Regions from separate parts of the Mycobacterium malmoense genome, predicted to be linked through region 3. Evidence: riboswitches for the same ligand, from Rfam matches in the RefSeq annotation. Region 3 holds a riboswitch; each other region holds the start of a gene.
What was found. A riboswitch is a leader RNA that binds a small molecule or an ion and turns the genes downstream of it on or off. The one in region 3 is predicted to bind fluoride.
Positions count from the first base shown of each region.

Region 1: another riboswitch for fluoride. It lies ahead of K3U93_RS00780 (hypothetical protein); the one in region 3 lies ahead of K3U93_RS20800 (PE family protein).
Region 2: another riboswitch for fluoride. It lies ahead of K3U93_RS00755 (ABC transporter ATP-binding protein); the one in region 3 lies ahead of K3U93_RS20800 (PE family protein).
Region 4: another riboswitch for fluoride. It lies ahead of K3U93_RS18410 (inorganic diphosphatase); the one in region 3 lies ahead of K3U93_RS20800 (PE family protein).

Region 1 covers NZ_CP080999.1:157,695-162,237, forward strand. Annotated here, with positions in the region: gene K3U93_RS00765 (SAM-dependent methyltransferase) at 1-838, shown strand, start outside; gene K3U93_RS00770 (NUDIX hydrolase) at 944-1,600, opposite strand; gene wzt (galactan export ABC transporter ATP-binding subunit Wzt/RfbE) at 1,593-2,375, opposite strand; gene K3U93_RS00780 (hypothetical protein) at 2,509-2,820, opposite strand; fluoride riboswitch at 2,854-2,919, opposite strand; fluoride riboswitch at 2,981-3,057, shown strand; gene ettA (energy-dependent translational throttle protein EttA) at 3,084-4,543, shown strand, end outside.
Region 2 covers NZ_CP080999.1:152,010-156,552, forward strand. Annotated here, with positions in the region: gene ppsA (phosphoenolpyruvate synthase) at 1-969, shown strand, start outside; gene K3U93_RS00745 (DUF211 domain-containing protein) at 1,183-1,566, shown strand; gene K3U93_RS00750 (hypothetical protein) at 1,626-2,123, shown strand; fluoride riboswitch at 2,194-2,256, shown strand; gene K3U93_RS00755 (ABC transporter ATP-binding protein) at 2,393-3,376, shown strand; gene K3U93_RS00760 (hypothetical protein) at 4,302-4,543, shown strand, end outside.
Region 3 covers NZ_CP080999.1:4,525,913-4,530,455, reverse strand. Annotated here, with positions in the region: gene K3U93_RS20815 (Rv0518 family GDSL lipase) at 1-316, shown strand, start outside; gene K3U93_RS20810 (DUF732 domain-containing protein) at 507-920, opposite strand; gene K3U93_RS20805 (PPE family protein, SVP subgroup) at 953-2,320, opposite strand; gene K3U93_RS20800 (PE family protein) at 2,343-2,642, opposite strand; fluoride riboswitch at 3,040-3,102, opposite strand; gene K3U93_RS20795 (acyltransferase family protein) at 3,533-4,543, opposite strand, start outside.
Region 4 covers NZ_CP080999.1:4,030,487-4,035,029, forward strand. Annotated here, with positions in the region: gene K3U93_RS18405 (MFS transporter) at 1-733, opposite strand, end outside; fluoride riboswitch at 1,617-1,678, shown strand; gene K3U93_RS18410 (inorganic diphosphatase) at 1,989-2,477, shown strand; partial or broken gene K3U93_RS25735 (hypothetical protein) at 2,526-2,621, opposite strand; gene K3U93_RS18420 (APC family permease) at 2,623-4,543, opposite strand, start outside.

The sequences.
Region 1 (4,543 bases), 950 kb from region 3:
CCTGGTGCTGGGCGAATCGATGGCGTACTCGTGCGGATACTGGGCATGCCCGGGCGACAACCTTGACGCGGCCCAATACGCCAAATGCGACCTGGTGGCCCGCAAGCTGGGCCTGACGGAAGGCATGCGGGTGCTCGACGTCGGCTGCGGCTGGGGGACTTTCGCCGTGTACGCGGCCCGTCGCTACGGAGCGCATGTGGTGGGTGTCACCCTGTCGCGCGCACAGGCGGACTACGCCAGCAAGCGAATCGTCAATGAAGGCATGGGCGACTCGGTCGAGATTCGTGTGCAGGATTACCGCGACGTCTCCGACGGACCGTACGACGCCATCTCGAGTATCGGGATGGCCGAGCATGTCGGGGCCGTGATGCTGCCGACCTACGCGGCGAAGCTATACGCGTTGCTGCGTCCGCGGGGCCGGCTGCTTAACCACGCCATTTCGCGCCGGCCCGGTAAGCGCCAGGCGTTTTCGAAGACGTCCTTCATCGATCGTTACGTGTTTCCCGACGGTGAGATCGAGCCGATGGCAACGATGATCGACGCGCTCGAAGGAGCGGGCTTCGAGGTGCGTGACGTCGAATCCCTTCGTGAGCACTACGCGCTGACACTGCGGGCATGGGTTGCGAACCTGGAAGACAACTGGGACAAGGTGGTTGCGGCGAGCACTGCGGGGCGTGCACGGGTCTGGCGGCTGTACATGGCCGGCTCGGCGCTGGCGTTTGAAGCCAACCGCCTCGGGATCAACCAAGTGCTGGCGGTCAAGCCCACAGACCGGGGTTGGAGTGGCATGCCGCGTACCCGCACCGAACTCCTCGCCTCCCGTCAGAGGGAGCTCTGAACAAGGCAGCGGCCGAGGCGAATGCGGCCGCTGTCATGGTCGATCTGGCAGTTATTGCGTTGCACCCTTCGGGATTTCGATGGCCACGCACACGGCCCGCCTGCCCTATCTTTGCCGGCCCGGCCTGGGTTTAGGAGGGCTGGCGCCATGTGTGGCGATCGAATGCCGTTGCGGACGCCGCCGCGGCGAGATCGCCGGTATCGGGGGCAGCGCCGCCGGGCCATGTTCGCGCAACGCATGTATCAGGTCCGCCGCCACTTTGGTGACCCGGCGTTCGTCGGCGTGAGCCAGCCGCGACGGCAGCGCCTCGAGCGGCATCCACGCAACGTCGGTGACCTCGTGGTCGTTGGCGGCGATCGGCTCACCTTCCCGGAACCGCAGCAGGTAATGGTGGACGGTCTTGTGCACCATGGTGTCGTCCGCGCGGAACCAGTATTCGACGCTGCCCAGCGCGGCCAGCACGTCGCCGCGGATGCCCGTTTCTTCGGCTATTTCGCGCACCGCCGTCTGTTCGGGCCGCTCGCCTATTTCGATGTGGCCCTTCGGCAACGACCATAGGGTGCGGCCGCGACGGTCGTCCCGGCCGATGATCACCCCGAACTGTTGGTCGCAGTCGATGCCGTGCACGACCAGCCCGCCCGCCGAAAACTCGCGCACCGTGGGCAGACGCTGTGACGCGGTGTCGGTCCTGCGGGCGCCGCCTTGGCGGGGCCGTTGGCCCTGTCGTCCCGATTGGGTTGGTTCCGCGTTGAACTCACTCATTCGAGGTGATCTCCGCCATGATGTGGGCTTTGGTGTCCTCGTAGGCTTGCATCACATCCCCGACGCTGCCGGTCATTTTGATCTCGCCGTGGTCGATCCAGACCGCGGTCTTGCACAGCCGCACGAGGAAGTCGTTGGAGTGGCTGGCGAACACCAGGATGCCCGAGCGTTCCACCAATCCTTGTAACCGGGACTGGGCCTTGTCCAGAAAGTGGGTGTCGACGGCCCCGATTGCCTCGTCGAGCAGCAGGATTTCCGGGTCGATGCTGGTGACCACACCGATCGCCAACCGCATCCGCATGCCGGTGGAGTAGGTGCGCAGCGGCATCGACAGGTAATCGCCGAGCTCGGTGAACGCGGCGATCTCATCGACTTTGGCCTCCATCGTTTTGCGGGTCTCGCCGAGGAAAAGTCCACGGATGATGATGTTTTCGTAGCCGGAGATCTCGGGGTCCATGCCGACGCCGAGGTCGAAGATCGGTGCCACGCGGCCTCGGATGGCGGACCAGCCGCGGGTGGGTTCGTAGATTCCCGCCAGTAGCCGCAGCAGAGTCGACTTGCCCGCCCCGTTGTGCCCAACCAGGCCGACCCGGTCGCCGACGTTTAGCGAGAGCGTGATGTCACGCAGCGCTTCGATGATGGGCACGTTGGAGGCGGTGCGTCCGATGGTGCCGCCGGCCTTACCCAGGAACGTCTTTTTCAGCGACCGCGTCTTGGCGTCGAAGATGGGAAACTCGACCCATGCGTCGTGTGCCTGGATGCTCACCGGTGCCATCGATGTCAACGGCCGGACGGGTGCGTGACGGCCACCGAGCCAGCTCGAGATAGACACGATCACCCCTGTCGAATCCGGACGTGTTGTCAGCCAGGAACTTCGGTGTGTGGCGACGCGGGGGCCGTGGCGGGCATCATGGCTGAACCTCCGAGGCCAGCGCTCGGACGGCGGCGCGGAAGGTGCCGCAGTCTGCGACCGGCCCCCGCTGCCCTGTCCCGGTCGCGATCCATCGGCTGCCGTTGCGCCTGACCCGGCCCACCAGGACGCCGTCGACGGCAACCACCCGGATGACCGGGCTATCCGGAAACAAGCGCGTCCATTTCACCGAGGATGTCCGCGCCAGTCGCCGAGCGGCGCGTTCCTCGCAGATCCGGAACTTTTCTCGGTACAGGATGCGCTCGGCGTCGTTGACCACCTCGACATCAGGGGAATTGCGGGTGTCCATGGCTCCTCCCTCACTGCAACGCAAACATGCGTTTTGTGGGTAGAAGCCATCAGCGCCGGGCGGCGCGAAGTTGGGCGGAGCCTCATCGCCGACCGCGAAAACATTTATCGCGGCTGTTTTCGACGCTAGCAGAAGCGCTGCGCTACGGGCTAGGCTTGAGGTCAGAGTTGGCGGTGGGACCCGCCATGCAACCGCGGCCCATACAGCTGGGCGGCCGCCGATGGTTCCTACGGATGGACGTCAATTCGTAGCGGGAGGCCGTTGTGCAGTGGATCTATCAACTGAACCGAGCGCGCCTGGTGCGCGGCGAGAAGGTGATCCTCGACGACGTCACTTTGTCGTTTTTGCCGGGCGCCAAGATCGGCGTGGTCGGCCCCAACGGGGCGGGGAAATCGACGCTGCTGCGGGTGATGGCCGGGCTCGAGCGGCCGTCGAACGGGGACGTGCGGCTGGCTCCGGACGTCTCTGTCGGGCTGCTGGCGCAGGAGCCAGTCTTGGACGAGACCGAGACCGTACTGGGCAACATTCGCGCGGCCGTCGCCGAGACCGAGGCGTTGTTGGCTCGCTACAGTGAGATCACCACTCGCCTAGCCGACGAGGTCAGCGACGAGCTGATGGCCGAAATGGGTTCGCTGCAGGAACAATTGGATCACCGCAACGCATGGGATCTCGAGGCCCGTCTCGAGCAGGCCATGGACGCGCTGCGCTGCCCGCCACCCGACGTCGACGTCAAGGACCTCTCCGGCGGGGAACGACGCCGGGTAGCATTGTGCCGCTTGCTGTTACAGCAACCGGGTCTGCTCCTGCTCGACGAGCCGACCAATCATCTCGATGCCGAAAGTGTGCAATGGCTCGAGCAGCATCTGGCCGACTATCCGGGCACAGTCGTCGCGGTTACGCACGACCGCTACTTCCTGGACAATGTCGCGGGCTGGATTCTCGAGCTCGACCGTGGCCATGCCTACCCGTACCAGGGCAACTACGCCACCTACCTGGAGACCAAGGCCGCGCGCCTGCACGTGGAGGGCCGCAAGGACGCCAAGCGGCTGCGTCAGTTGCAACGAGAACTGGAATGGGTGCACTCCGGAGCCAAGGCACGCCAGGCCAAAAGCAATGCGCGGCTGCGCCGCTACGAGGAGATGGCGGCCGACGCAACCAAGACCCAACGGTTGGACTTCGACGAGATCCACATCCCGCCGGGTCCACGACTGGGAAGCCTGGTGATCGAGGTCGAGCATGTCAGCAAGGCGTTCGCCGACCACGAGCTGTTCAGCGATCTATCGTTTTCGTTGCCGCGCAACGGAATTGTCGGTATCATCGGTCCCAACGGTGTCGGTAAGACCACCCTGTTTCAGATGCTCACCGGCAACGAGCGGCCCGACACCGGCGCGATCCGGATTGGCGAGACGGTGCGAATCGCCTACGTGGACCAAAACCGCGCTCATATCGATCCCGATCAGACCGCCTGGGAAGTCGTCTCCGGCGGCGATGACATGCTGCACATCGGGCCGGTTCAGGTGCCGTCGCGCGCCTACATCGCCGCGTTCGGCTTCAAGGGCCCCGACCAGCAAAAGCCCGCGCGACTGTTCTCTGGTGGGGAACGTAACCGACTCAACTTGGCGCTCACCCTCAAACAGGGTGGCAACGTCCTGCTGCTGGACGAGCCGACCAACGACCTAGACACCGAAACCCTTGCGTCGCTGGAGAACGCAATCATCGAGTT
Region 2 (4,543 bases), 950 kb from region 3:
TTCCTGCCCAACGACGGAGTGGGACTGGCCCGCATGGAATTCATCATCAGCGAATCGATCACCGCGCATCCGCTGGCCCTGCTCCACCCGGATCGGGTGAGCGACCCCGCCGCCCGCGACCGCATCGCCCAGCTCACCCGCGGCTACCCCGATGGCCAAAGCTTCTTCGTGCAGCGCCTCTCCGAAGGGATCGGCGTCATCGCCGCGGCGTTTTGGCCCAAACCGGTCGTGGTGCGCATGTCGGACTTCAAAACCAACGAATACGCCACCCTCATCGGCGGCACAGATTTCGAACCCCACGAAGACAATCCGATGCTCGGCTTCCGGGGCGCGTCACGGTACGCGCACCCCGCCTACGCCGAAGGCTTCGCGTTGGAGTGCCGGGCAATGCGGCGGGTACGCGAAGACATGGGACTCACCAATGTCATCTTGATGGTGCCATTCGTGCGTCGCGTGGTCGAAGCCGAGACCGTTTTGGCACGGATGGCCGAGTTGGGCCTGCGGCGCGGTGAGGACGGCCTGCAGATCTACGCGATGTGCGAAATCCCCAACAACGTCATACTTATCGACCGCTTCGCCCCACTTTTCGACGGGTTCTCCATCGGATCCAATGACCTTACCCAGCTCACCCTGGGGGTGGACCGCGACAGCGAGATCGTCGCCTTCGACTTCGACGAACGCGACGAGGGCGTCAAGCAAATGCTCCGCCTGGCGGTTGAGGGATGCCGCCGCAACAACATCCACTCCGGATTGTGCGGGCAGGCCCCGTCCGACTACCCAGACATGGCCGAATATCTCGTCGAAATCGGCATCGACTCCATCAGCCTCAACCCCGATACCGTCATCGACACGACACTGCGCATCCTCGACGTCGAACGCCGCCTCGGACGCAGCCCGCGCCAGCCGGCGCCCAACGCCGAACCCCGGCAATCTCAACCGGCCGCCGACAACGTCTCGGCGACGCTTTAGCTCTCTGGTCCCAGCCGCAGCCTGAAACCGCGGGCAACGGCTGGCCTCTCTCCGCTCACGCGCGCGGAGCAAAACCCCTTGTCGTACAAGCATTTACCGAACCCTAACGTCGGGAAGCCGTTTCCACCCGGACTCCGTCTCCCGCGCGGAGAAACGAAGTCAAGCAGATCCGATCTCACATGGGTCGACGAGGCTCCCATAGTGTGGAAGCGAATGACGGGAGAGAGCGGCCGAGTTTCGCTGCGCCAGGGCGGCTCCCCGAATGCGACCACGGAGCAGGACATAGACCGAATGACCTCAGAGGAGCCCGCGATGAATATTCGTCGCATGCAGTTGGATGTTGACAAGGCAATTACGAGACCGGATCTTTTGGAGCTGGCCGCGGCGATCGATGACGTTGCTGGTGTTGAGGCGCTCAACATCACCGTATCGGAGATCGATCTGGAGACGGTCGGTCTTGAGGTCACGGTCGAAGGCGAATCCATTGACGCGACACAGTTGATCAGACAGATCGAGAAGACCGGCGCGGCGGTGCACAGCATCGATGAAATCGTTGTGGGCAACCGCATCATCGAGCGGGTGCCTCGAACTCGGTGATTACAGTGAGGCGCCGCAGCGCGACCCGTCTGCGCCAGTCGGGAAGGATGATGTTTGCGATGGCGCTGGGCGTGTCGGACGGGATACTCAACGCCCTTACCCTGGCATCGGCAACCGTGCTGCGCGGCGTCGGACTGAGCCTGGGCTTGAGCGCCCGCGTCGGCATTGTCGCCTTCGCTTCGGCGGTGCTGACGCTGTTCGTCGCCGAGTACAGCCAGAACCGATTGGAGTTGGTACGAGCCGAACGCCAACTGATGTTCACCCGGTCCGGTCGACTGGCGGCGACGAACCTCGGCAGGTCGGTGCTTCGCGACTCGGTCGCCTCGGCGACCGTGGCGGGCACGTCCAGCTTCGCCGGCGCTGCGCTGCCATTGGTAATGGGTACATTGCTGCCGCGGATGTCCTGGATCGCCCTTGTGGCGTCCGCCGGTGCCTTAGGGTGCCTCGGCGTGCTGCTGGCCAAGCATGTGGGCGGTCGCCGAATCGTGTGGGCGCTCGGCCTGGTCGTGGCCGCCGTTGTCGTGACGATCATCGGCGTCCAGGTGGATCTCGTGTGACGACGACTGCGGCGGTGAACGTGGCGCGCTGACTCGCTGCGCTGCTACGATGGCGGCAACCGCAAGTTCTTTCGCGGCCGGCGATGAGGCTCGCCACCATAGCGCCGTCGGCGCTGATGGCTTCTACCCACTCGACATGTCGTTGGGGGAACAACTGTCCTCCGATCGAGCGAGGGAGAAGCCGTGGACACTCCAACGCGCTACACACCCACAAGGGCAAGCGTGGTTGAAATCAGTTCGTTGACGGTGGTAGAGGCGAGGGATTGAACATGGGGGTGGCAATCGAGATCGAAGGTCTCACTAAGTCGTTCGGGCCCCAGCGGATCTTCGAAAATGTCACGCTGACTCTGCCCGAGGGCGAAGTCAGTGTCCTGCTGGGCCCGTCGGGTACCGGCAAAACGATCTTCTTGAGGACGCTGATCGGGCTGTTGCCCGCCGACAGCGGCAAGATCATGGTCGACGGGGTAAACCTCGTCGAGGCTACGGCCAGCGAGCTCAATGAGATTCGCACGCTGTTCGGAATGATGTTTCAGGACGGTGCGCTGTTCGGGTCAATGACGTTGTTTGACAACACCGCCTTCCCGCTGCGCGAGCACACCAGGAAGAAAGAGAGCGAGATCCACCAGATTGTCATGGAGAAGCTCGACATGGTGGGCTTGGCCAACGACGGGGACAAGTTTCCCGGCGAGATATCCGGTGGTATGCGCAAGCGCGCTGGGCTGGCGCGCGCGTTGGTGCTTGAGCCGCAGATCGTGCTATGCGACGAACCGGATTCGGGGCTGGACCCGGTGCGCACGGCTTATCTGAGTCAGTTACTCATCGACATCAACGCACAACTCGACTGCACGTTGTTGATTGTCACGCACAACATCAACATCGCCCGCACCGTGCCGGACAACATGGGAATGCTGTTCCGCCGCAAGCTGACGATGTTCGGGCCCCGGGAGGTGTTGCTGACCAGCCGACAACCGGAGGTCCGGCAGTTCCTCAACGGCCGGCGCATCGGTCCCATCGGCATGTCCGAAGAGAAGGACGAGGCTCAGATGGCCGAGGAGCGGGCGATGGTCGAGGCCGGTCAGCAGGACGGCGGTGTCGAGGAAATCGGCGGCGTGCCACCGCAGCTTCAGCCCACCCCCGGCTATCCGCAGCGAAAGGCGGTGGAACGGCATCGGGCGCGGGTACGCGAGATCCTGCACACACTGCCTCCAGAGGCGCAGCAAGCCATCCGCGAAAGCTTAGATGGCACATACTGATACGGCCAATGCCCGGTCGTGGCAATGCGTGGGCGGCCAGTGATCACCGGGTCGGTCGGCTCACTTACAGATGTTCCCCAAGCAGGTGGCCGATCAGGCCGAGAATGGCCGCGCCACTGAGGTCGACCACGAGTGCCTGACGGAAACGAACCACCGGCGCGTGCGGTGATGAACTGGTCGATCCGGAAGCGGGCAACCGCGCCCGCACCGCCGACGAGCAGCATGCCAAACCACTGACAACCGCTTATCTTTCGTCGGCCGTGCGCAATTCGTCGAGTAACCCACCACCCATCCGACAGCCGATCTCTGGCGAAGCGTCGCCGGGTCGCCCCCGATCCCTGGTATGTCCGATGCCGTCGAACTGTATGGAAAACACCGAATCACCGTGTGTACGAATATCACTCGTCGCCATCGAGCGCTACCGCCGTTGCCGCAGCTCTTCGGCTACGCGGTCGCGCTCACCTGGTGCATACGCCACCGACGCGCCGGCAACCGCGGGCCGCTCGAGACCTCGCCACTGTGACCGACCCCACCTCTCACCGTTGCGCATGGCGTGGGCCGATGCGTCATCGCGTCACGAAGCGCACCGTGCCGGCTATGGCGAGCACACCGACGCGCAAAGGTTGTGCGCTGCCTATTGGGCGCCTGCGCGATACGAGTGGTTTCACTTCGAGTGCTTGGAGTTTCGGCGATTCGCGGTAAGGTATGCAATACGCTGGCGGAGGGGCTCGCCAACGAAATCGCGGCGCGGTTGCGTCCGCCAACGGTCCCTGCCTTTCCGAAAGGTAGGAAGATCATGGCGGTGCGGCGATCAAGCTTTTTCAAGCGCCTACCTGGTCGTCGGCCGGCTCCGCCGGAGCCCGCCGCTTGGGATCCGCGGTCGCGGGGGCTGATCTCTCCGTGGGAGATACCTCTCGATCGCGAATTGGCGGCGCAACTGAGCCCCGGAAGCGGATACGGGCCGGCCTACTTCCCGTCACAGTGGGGTTCGATTCCGGAGGCGGCGACACAAGCGCTCACCGAGCTGATCTCCGTCAGACGACCGCATGACATGCTCGTGGCCCCCGCCGGAATTCGTCGAGTCGGGGATACCGACATCTATTGCCCGACAAGGATATTAGCCGTCGGTGACCACGGAGTCGCGTTGTGGGTCGACGACCTGCCCTT
Region 3 (4,543 bases):
CGATCCCGAGCTGGTGGCCGAAAGGGCCCGCGGCGCCTTCGATTTGGCGCGCCGCCTGGCGCCGGCGGCGAAATTCTTGGTGATCGGGCCGCCGTGGCCAACCGCCGCCGTTCCCGAGTCGATGCTGCAGATTCGCGACGTGCTGCACGCCGCGGCCGGGGGTGCGGGAGCGGCGTTCGTCGACCCGATCGCCGAAGGATGGTTCGTCGGCAGGCCCGACCTGATCGGGGTGGATGGCGTGCACCCGACCGACGCGGGCCACGAGTATCTGGCGGACCGGATCGCGCCGCTCATCCGCGCGCAGTTGTCTAGGTGAGTAGGGCGGCCGGCTGTGCTGACGTTTCAGTCGTCTGCATTCCGTTCATGATCCCATCGCTCCAGATCTCTCGCGGGTTCGGCAAACCAACTCCAGCGACTGACGCGGCCACTGCGAGGCACGCCAGCAGCGGTGGATTATCTGTAAACTCCCGAGAATCCTTCACGGATAAGACATTTGCCGCGCATGCTCAGCCCAGCTGGCCGCGGGCCCAATCCATCGCCGTCTGATATTGGTCGGTGCACAGCTCGCTGGTCGCGGCCCCGATGATCGCCCCGGCATCGCGGTTGGTGAAGCCACCACCGTTTTGAAGCGCGGAGAACACCGATGGAAGTGGTTGGCCGTCGCGTAATTGGTCGCATACGGAGCGTCCCCACGCGAGCGCGTCGGATGGCGAGACGTAGCTGACGTGGCTTCTTTCCAGACGCGTCAGGAATTCAGGGTCGTCGGCGCGGGCGGGTGCGGCCAGGGCAACGGCTGCGGCGAGCGCCGTGGCGAGCGTTAGCGTTCTCAACATTCCCACCCCTCGCGACGGTGGGTTATGGCTTGCGCGGATGGTGGCGCCGTGGGCGTCACCGTCGGCGAACGGGTAGTTGATGGCCATCTTGTGGCACTCCTGATGGTGTGAAGCGGTGATTAGCGACCCAGGACGCGTTGTTTTTGCTCGACGAACTCTTCGTCGGTCAGGATTCCCCGGTCGCGGAGTTCGGCGAGCTCGCGCAGCTCGGCGGCGATTCCCGTTCCGGCGCCCCCCGGTGAGGTCTGCGCTGGTTCGAGCGGTTTGCCTGTGCTGGCCCCGACGCCTTCACGGTGGCCCAGACCGGCCGCGCCGCCGAGGGCGCGGCCGGCCATGCCGGCAAGGGCCATGTCGCTGAACGTGTTACCGGCGGACCCCGTCAACGCCTGCGGGGCGGCGCTAACACTGCTTATCGGCAATGCCGCGGCGAGCGGGCGGATCGCCGTTGGAGCGACGGCGGCCCAGCGCTGGGGCACCGACAGCGCCCCAATCGACGACGACTGGCCCAGGCTTGCATTGGCGATCGCACCGCCGAGGCCCACGGAGCGCAGTCCGCCAAGATCTCCGGGTGCGCCCCCGCGGATGAGTCCCTGGGCCTCCTCACGCACGAGCCGTTCCTGGTTGGCTGCCGCGTTCCTCAGGTTGGTGCTGACCGAGTTCGCCGACATCGTCGCGCTCGTTGTCGACGTGCTCATACCCCCCAACGAGGCGAGCGGGCCAAAGTACGACGGAATCGAGGTCAGCGAGGGCAACGACGACGCCGAGGAGCCCGATCCACTCGCCAGGCCCAACAGCCCCGACAAGGGCGACGCCGACGACGTCGACGAGGCAAGACCCTGCAGCGCTTGTGGCACCGCGGACATCAGGTGTGGGCCCACCGACATGACGTGGGATACGCCCGATCCCGCCCCGGCTGCGGCGGCGTGGGCCACCGCGGCCGCCTGACCGGCCAACCCCGCCGGATTGGTCGTTGACGTCGGCGCCGAAAACGGCGTCAAGGCCGCGGCGGTCGCCGAGTGGGCGGCATAACCGATCATCGCGGCGACGTCTTGAGCCCACATCTCCATGTAGTGCGCCTCGGTCGCCATGATCGCCGGGATGTTTTGCCCCAAGAAATTGGTCGCAACCAGCGCCATCAACAGGCTGCGGTTGGCCGCGATCAGCGGCACAGGCACCGTCACAGCGAAGGCGGTCTCGTAAGCCACCGCCGCCGTCTTGGCCTGGGTGGCGGCCTGCTCGGCCTGCGCGGCCGCCGTGATCATCCACGCCAGATAAGGCCCAACGGCCGCCGTCATCGACACCGACGCCGGCCCCAGCCACGGCCCACCGGTCAGCCCCGAGATCACCGATCCGCAAGATGCCGCCTTGGAATACAAGTCGGCGGCCAACTCGTCCCAAGCCGCCGCGGCGGCCAGCATCGGGCCCGAACCGGGCCCTGCATACATCCTGCCGGAATTGATTTCCGGCGGTAACACCGCGAAGTCCATCTCGCTATCCCCTCCGAGGACGTCAGTTCAATGTGACGGCATTGGCGGCCTCGGTGGCCGCATACGATCCAGCACTGGTAGCCAAGGTGGTGACCAACAGTTGGTGCAGCACCGCCGCCTCGGCAGCGACCGCCTGATACATCGCGCCGTGAGTGGCAAATTGCAGCGCGGTAAGCGCTGAAACCTCGTCGGCGGCAGCGGGCACCACGCCCGTGGTCGGGGCCGCAATCGCCGCATTCTGAGCAGCCATCGCAGACCCAATCGCCTGCAAGTCGAACGCCGCCGCTGACAACATTTCCGGTTGTGCGGTCACAAAAGACATGGATCCTCCCCTTTCGCTTTAAGGCAGATCGAAAACTGTGGCTGACGCTGGCCAAACGACCCGAATTTCGGTCGGACACCTTTACCAAATCGAAGTTCGTCAAAGGTACTGTCGCGTAAGCACTTTCGATAAAGACCGTGATTGGCCCGTGAGATAATGCGTGGCCTGATACCCGCGCGCTGGGCTATCGGCTATCGCGACGGTTATTTTCGGCGATTCCCGGGCGCGGGCGGATTATCTACGATCTGATCGTCAGCCCGATTGCTGGAGCGAGTCATCGCCATGGTCAAGCAACCTGACGTCGACGGCATCCCGAATGCGGCCAGCATGCATAAAACCGGGAAAAGAGAAGCAAGAGCACAATGCTGAGCATCACCATCCACCCACTTTCTACTGCGTATGAGTAGAAGCCATTAGCCGGGATGGCCTTTCAAGGCGGTGCTTCATCGCCTAATGCCAAAGATAGCATGCGGTCGAACCGCCGTCGATAGCTCATATCCGGTTCTGCGGCACAAGATGTTTGGCGTTGCGGAATCCGAGCCGGATCGACGTTCTCGCAGCCGTGGCGCACCACGATCCGACCCGTATCGTGTTTACCCTTCGGTGCGGCGATCTTTGGTGGGCGAGAGTGTGCCGCTCATCCAGCTGTCAGGCAGACCACCAGTAGGCCAAAGTTTCAGTCGCAGAACGTTTTTCGAGCCAGACGCTTCAGTCTTCCGCGTGCCGCTCGTAGTCCCATCGCTCCAGGCGCGCTTGCAAGTGCATCAGGCCGACGCCGACGAGTGGCGCGGCCGCCGCGATGCAGACCAGCAGCAGCGAAGTCATCTCACAACCTCCAAAAACCTTTCCCTGATAGGACGATCGTCCGCGACCAGAAGTTCATTACGGTTTCACCCGCCCGCGACGGCGCGGTCCGCCAGCGCGCCGATCACGGGTGCCAGCAGTCGCGCGTATTCGGTCGTCACGTGGTTGTCGTCGCGGAACACCAGGGTGTTGCCGACGATCACCGGGCAGCGGTCCGGGGTGCAGAACAGCTCCGTCAGGTCGGCGTAGTGCCCGCCGCCGCCGGTGGTCGCCGCCCGCTCGGCGACGACGCCGCCGTCGTCGACCGCGACCGGGCGCGCAGGCGCGCAGGCGGTGGCGTCGTCCAGGTGTGCCGACAGGCACGCGGGCACGGAGCCGTGTGGATCCGGGGCCGGCCCGAGGACCAGAACGGTCGCGCCGTTGCCGCGCAACCGTTTCACGGTGTCGGCCAGGGTGCCGATCCACGCCGGGTCGTAGGACACAAAGCCGAAATCCCCGCCGTAGCGCCGGCTCATGTCCAGCACGACCAGCCGCGGGTGTTCGGCCGTCAACCGGGCCATGATCTGGCCGCGCCACTGTTCGCACTCGGTGTATTCCCGGCCCAGGTACGGGCTGGTGATGCGCAGCTCCTGCAGCGGGCAGGTCACCTTGGCCAGCGTCTCCAGCCGCCAATGCCGCTGCTCGGCGAGCTGCTGGAACGCGGGCTGCCACATCGCGGCGTGCGAGTCGCCGACCAGGGCCACCGTCGTCGGCGAGGCGGTGTCGCCCGTCGCGCACTCGGGTTGGCCGACATCGCGCCACGACCGCACGCAGCCGTTGACGAAGACCGCCGCCTTGTCGGCGGGCGCCGCGGCAAGCGGCGGGTCCAGGTTGGACGGCACGGCACGCAGGCCCGCGGACCCCGCGACCGCGTCGCGCGCCTGCTGGACCGTCGCGTCTTGCGGGCCGACGGCGGGGGCGTTCGCCGGGGGCAGCGCGACGATGTTGGCCTTGGGCGCGGCCGTTCCGTGCCCCGCCGGCGCCGGTACCACGTTCAGCAGCAGCACGCACGCGCACGCGGTGGCCGCGCTGGCGGCCCCGGCCACGGCCAGGCTGGC
Region 4 (4,543 bases), 500 kb from region 3:
AGGCGCACAGGTAGAGAAACGAGATTCCCCACGCGTCGGGCACCGAGAGAATGGATCGCAAGTTGCCCAGTGAAATGCCGGTGCGATGCGCGACGATGTTATCCATGCACAGTGCCGCACCAACACCGCCGAGGGTCAGCAGCACCAAGTAGATCGCGCATACCCAGTACGGCGCCTCGTGTCCCGCGGTCGCCAGCACCACCAGCCCGACCGCCTGGATCGCCGCCGACCCGAGGTTGGCCAGCCCGCCGGTCAGACCCAGCGCAAAGCCCTTGAGCCGCTGCGGATATAAGCCGTCGACCTTGGCCAGCGACGCCGAATAGTTGCCGCCGCCCAACCCGGTTAACGCGGCGCACACCAGATACGGCCACAGGGGCAACCCGGGATGGGCCAACAACACGATGGCCCCGACGGTGGGGATCAGCAGCACCAACGACGAGAACGTTGTCCAGTTGCGGCCCCCGAACCAGTTGGCGGCCATCGAATACGGGATGCGCACGAGCGCACCGACCAGAGACGCGGTGGCGCCCACCAGCAGCTTGTCGCCGGTCGAAAAACCATAAACGGACTGCGGCATGAACAGCACCATGACCGACCAGAGGTACCAGACCGAGAAAGAGATGTGCACGTTCACAACCAGCCACACCAGGTTGCGACGGGCGATGGCGTCGTTGCCGTTGTGCCAGGCCACGACGTCTTCTGGATTCCAGTCGGTGATGCGCGAACGCGCCATGCGTCATTTACCTTTCACGGACGATGTTGGGGCGACCATCAAACCGCCGAAATATGTGGCGGGTCGACTTTGATTGGGCTCATTCATGGTTCATCGACAGCCGGTCGAAAGAGACTGAAGTGTTTGGTGTTTCACGTCCTGAATGCCGGCCGCCGATCCAAACCGGGAGCACGGAAGCACCCGCCAGCCCGCGGCCGGAGTCGACGACGCCGCACGGGCGCAGGCGGGACCTTGATCGTAGGTATCGACAAAGATTGAACGGCCACTTACGGTCCTCCTGCGTCACACCCGGCTCCGCAATTGGTCAGCCGGGCAATGGTCTGTTCCGCAGGGACTGTTGGCCGTCGATGCTTGACGCGCGGTTATGGCGAGCCCCACCGCCATTGTGCGCCGTCGAGCCGGCGACGCACCTTTAAAACTTTCGTGATCTTATTGCTTGACAGTCAAGCTGACTTGTGATGAACGAACAACCGGCCATGGCCGATGCACAGGAGATTTCCAGCTGATTGGAACATTACATCCAGACGCGTTCGCCTTATAACCGCGGCGAAGCGGGCAGCCCGGCCGGGTGCCGGCCGAGCGATTGCCGGGGCACGTAATGGCTCGGCGGTGGTGCCGCCAACGGCACGTATCGGTTTGAAAAACGTCGGGCGCCGAGGGCGGTTCCGAGCGCGTCCGAAGGCCACGGGTGGTGTCGATCACAACCGGCAGTGCGTTTCGACAACGCGACGGCCGCGCCATCGGTGGCCCAAAGTTATTGCCGAACAACGGTATTGGGGCAAGGTATCGATCGAGGCTTGCGGCGGTCACCCGAGGCGGTGCGCCGTCACAGTCCAACGGGATGGCCTCGCCGCGCTTGACCAAAGCCGATTTCCGTTGCTTAACTGACAGCGGCGATGGAGCCCGCCCTGAACCGCCAATACGGCTGATGGCCCCTGCGAACATAGGAGTCGTAGGTGAAGCGCGCCAACATTGGCCTGCACCCTCCGGTTGAGTTGCGCTCCGCCGTCGCTGCCGCGCGCACAGATACGATGCAGTTTACTGCGTTAACCCGGTCAGACGCCTGGGTGTTGCCTGGCAATCCTTGCCATCGATATGAAAGCTGATATAATGCCGCGCCCGAAAGGTACGCGGAAAATCGGGTGGCGCGTCCACCGCGGGCCTCGCGAGCCGGCCGCGAGCCCCCGCCTCGCCCACCCGCACACAATCCACGCAAAGACCGAATTCGGACCGCCGACAATAAAGGAGTAGTCACATGGAATTCGACGTGACCATCGAAATCCCCAAGGGAGAGCGCAACAAATACCAGAGCGACCACGACACCGGCCGCATCCGACTCGACCGCTACCTGTACACCTCGATGGGGTATCCGGCGGATTACGGCTTCATCGAAGACAGCCTCGGCGACGACGGCGACCCCCTCGATGCTCTTGTCTTGCTGCCCGAGCCGGTCTTTCCCGGTGTTGTGCTCGCCGCCCGCCCGGTGGGCATGTTCCAGATGGTCGACGAGGCCGGCGGCGACAACAAGGTGCTGTGCGTGCCGGCCGGCGATCCACGATGGGACCACATCACCGACGTCGGCGACGTGCCGTCGTTTGTCCTGGATCCCATCGAGCACTTCTTCGTGCACTACAAGGACTTAGAGCCGGGCAAGTTCGTCAAGGCCGCCGACTGGGGCAATCGGGAAGCGGCAGAAGCCGAAGTCACGCGATCCTTCGAACGATTTCGCGCCAACGGTCACTGACGCCCGTTCCCGGCGTTCTGAGAAACACTTCTGAGAAACACGGTGTCGGCCCTCGGTTCCGTACATCGCGGCCAGGCTCGCGTATTCGCTCGGATCGCCGACCGGGGTGCCGGTGCCGTGCGCCTCGACCAGACCGATCGTGGCCCTACGTTTTGCTGATATGCCCGGGCTCTCCGGATTCGGCGGCCTTCGCGGGGTCCTCGATCACGTGGTACGCCGGGTCGATCATCGATATCGCCCGGTTGCCGGCCTGGCGGGCCTTTCCGGTGATCCGCAACAGCTGGCCGGGCTGGATGTCGGCGCCGCCGTGACCGGGACGGAAGGTGACGGTCATCTCGCCGCTGCTGTCGCCGACGACGACGTGCCGGACGGTCCGCCCGCGTTCGGTGACGTCCTGGACCTCATTGACCCGTCCCTCGACGGTGGCGCGCTGCCCGGAAATCAGGCCCGCCACCATGATCACCGACGGCGGGCGCTCGGGGTGTTCGTAGGCCTCGACGTTCTGGTCTTCGCCCCGGGAGACCCAGGCCTCGAGGTTGTCGACTTCGTGCTGAACCCACTGCTCGAAGCGATCGGGGTAGGCCTCCCTGACCCGGGATTCCACGTCGTAGGGCACGATCGTCGCCGCGGCGTCCGGCATGAGGCTGACGGCCCGGGCGATCTTGTCCGCGGTCCGGTCATGCAGCAGCCGCCCCAGCAGCGGCGCAAACGTTCGGCGCGGCAGCAGCACCGTCACGTTGGTGTCCGGATGTTCGTCGCGCGTTTTCGCGACCAGCACCTGCGCGGCTCGGTTGATGCGCCGGTCCGGGCAGTCCACGACCCGCAACGGGATGCCGAGATCGAAGTGATCCCAACGCTTTCTCAGCTGTGCGGCATACGCCTCGTCGACCATGAAGTGCACCGCGGTCAGCTCGTCGGCCCGCAATCCCTTGCCATACCGCAGCGCCTCGATCACCGCCAGGTCCACCGAGTTCACGAAGAGGAAAACCCGGTGCCTGGCGTACTTGACCAACTCCGGGCGGTCGGTGCGGAACAGCTCGAGAATGGCCGCCTCGGCGCGATATTCGCGGTTGAGCCGCATCAGCGCGAACACCAACAGCGGGAAGATGACGACGACCAGCCACGCGCCCTCGGTGAATTTCGCCACCGCGAAAATGCCCACCACGATCGTCGACAGGATCGCCGCGGACAGGTTGATCGCCAGCCGGTGTCGCCATCCCGGTTCCCGATGAGTCAGATGGTGCTTGGTCATCCCGTAACCGGCCATCGAAAATCCGGTGAACACGCCGATCGCGTAGAACGGCACCAGCGCGCTCACCGAGCCGCCCGTCACCAGCAGTAACGCCACCGACAGCGCGGCGAGCGTCATGATGCCGTTTGAAAACACCAGGCGGTGACCGCGTTTCGTCAGCTGCCGCGGCAAGAAGCGGTCTTCGGCGACGAAACTGGCCAGCGCCGGGAATCCGTTGAAACTGGTGTTGGCGCCGGTGAACAAGATGGCGGCGGTCGCCGCCTGGACCAGGACGTAGAAGATGTCGCCAATTACCCCGTTGCCGAAGACCGCGCGGCCCACCTGCGACAAAACCGACGGATATTCGGTGAGATAAGGCGTGGCGTGGGTGACGTAGGCCAGGTAGGCAACACCGGCCAGCAGGAAGCCCAGGATGGCGGCCATGGCGGTAAGCACTCGACTTGCGTTGCGGCCCTGGGGTTTCCGGAAGACGTCAACCGTATTGGAGATCGCCTCGACCCCGGTAAGCGACGACCCGCCGTTGGCGAACGAACGCAGCAACACCAGGATCGTCGCGCCCATGACCAGGCCGTTGCCCTGATGGACGGGCACCGTCCCGGCCATGTGCGCGGGATCGTAAACCGGTAGGTCACCGAACACTTCGCGGATGACACCGACCACGATCGTCAGGCCGATCATGACGATGAAGGAGTACGTCGCCAACGCGAACTGCCAGCCCGCTTCCCTCAGCCCGCGCAGGTTCAAGTAGCAGATCAGGAGCACCGCGGCGATGGTGATTTCCAGGCTGTAGTGACCCAATGCGGGGATCGCCGAC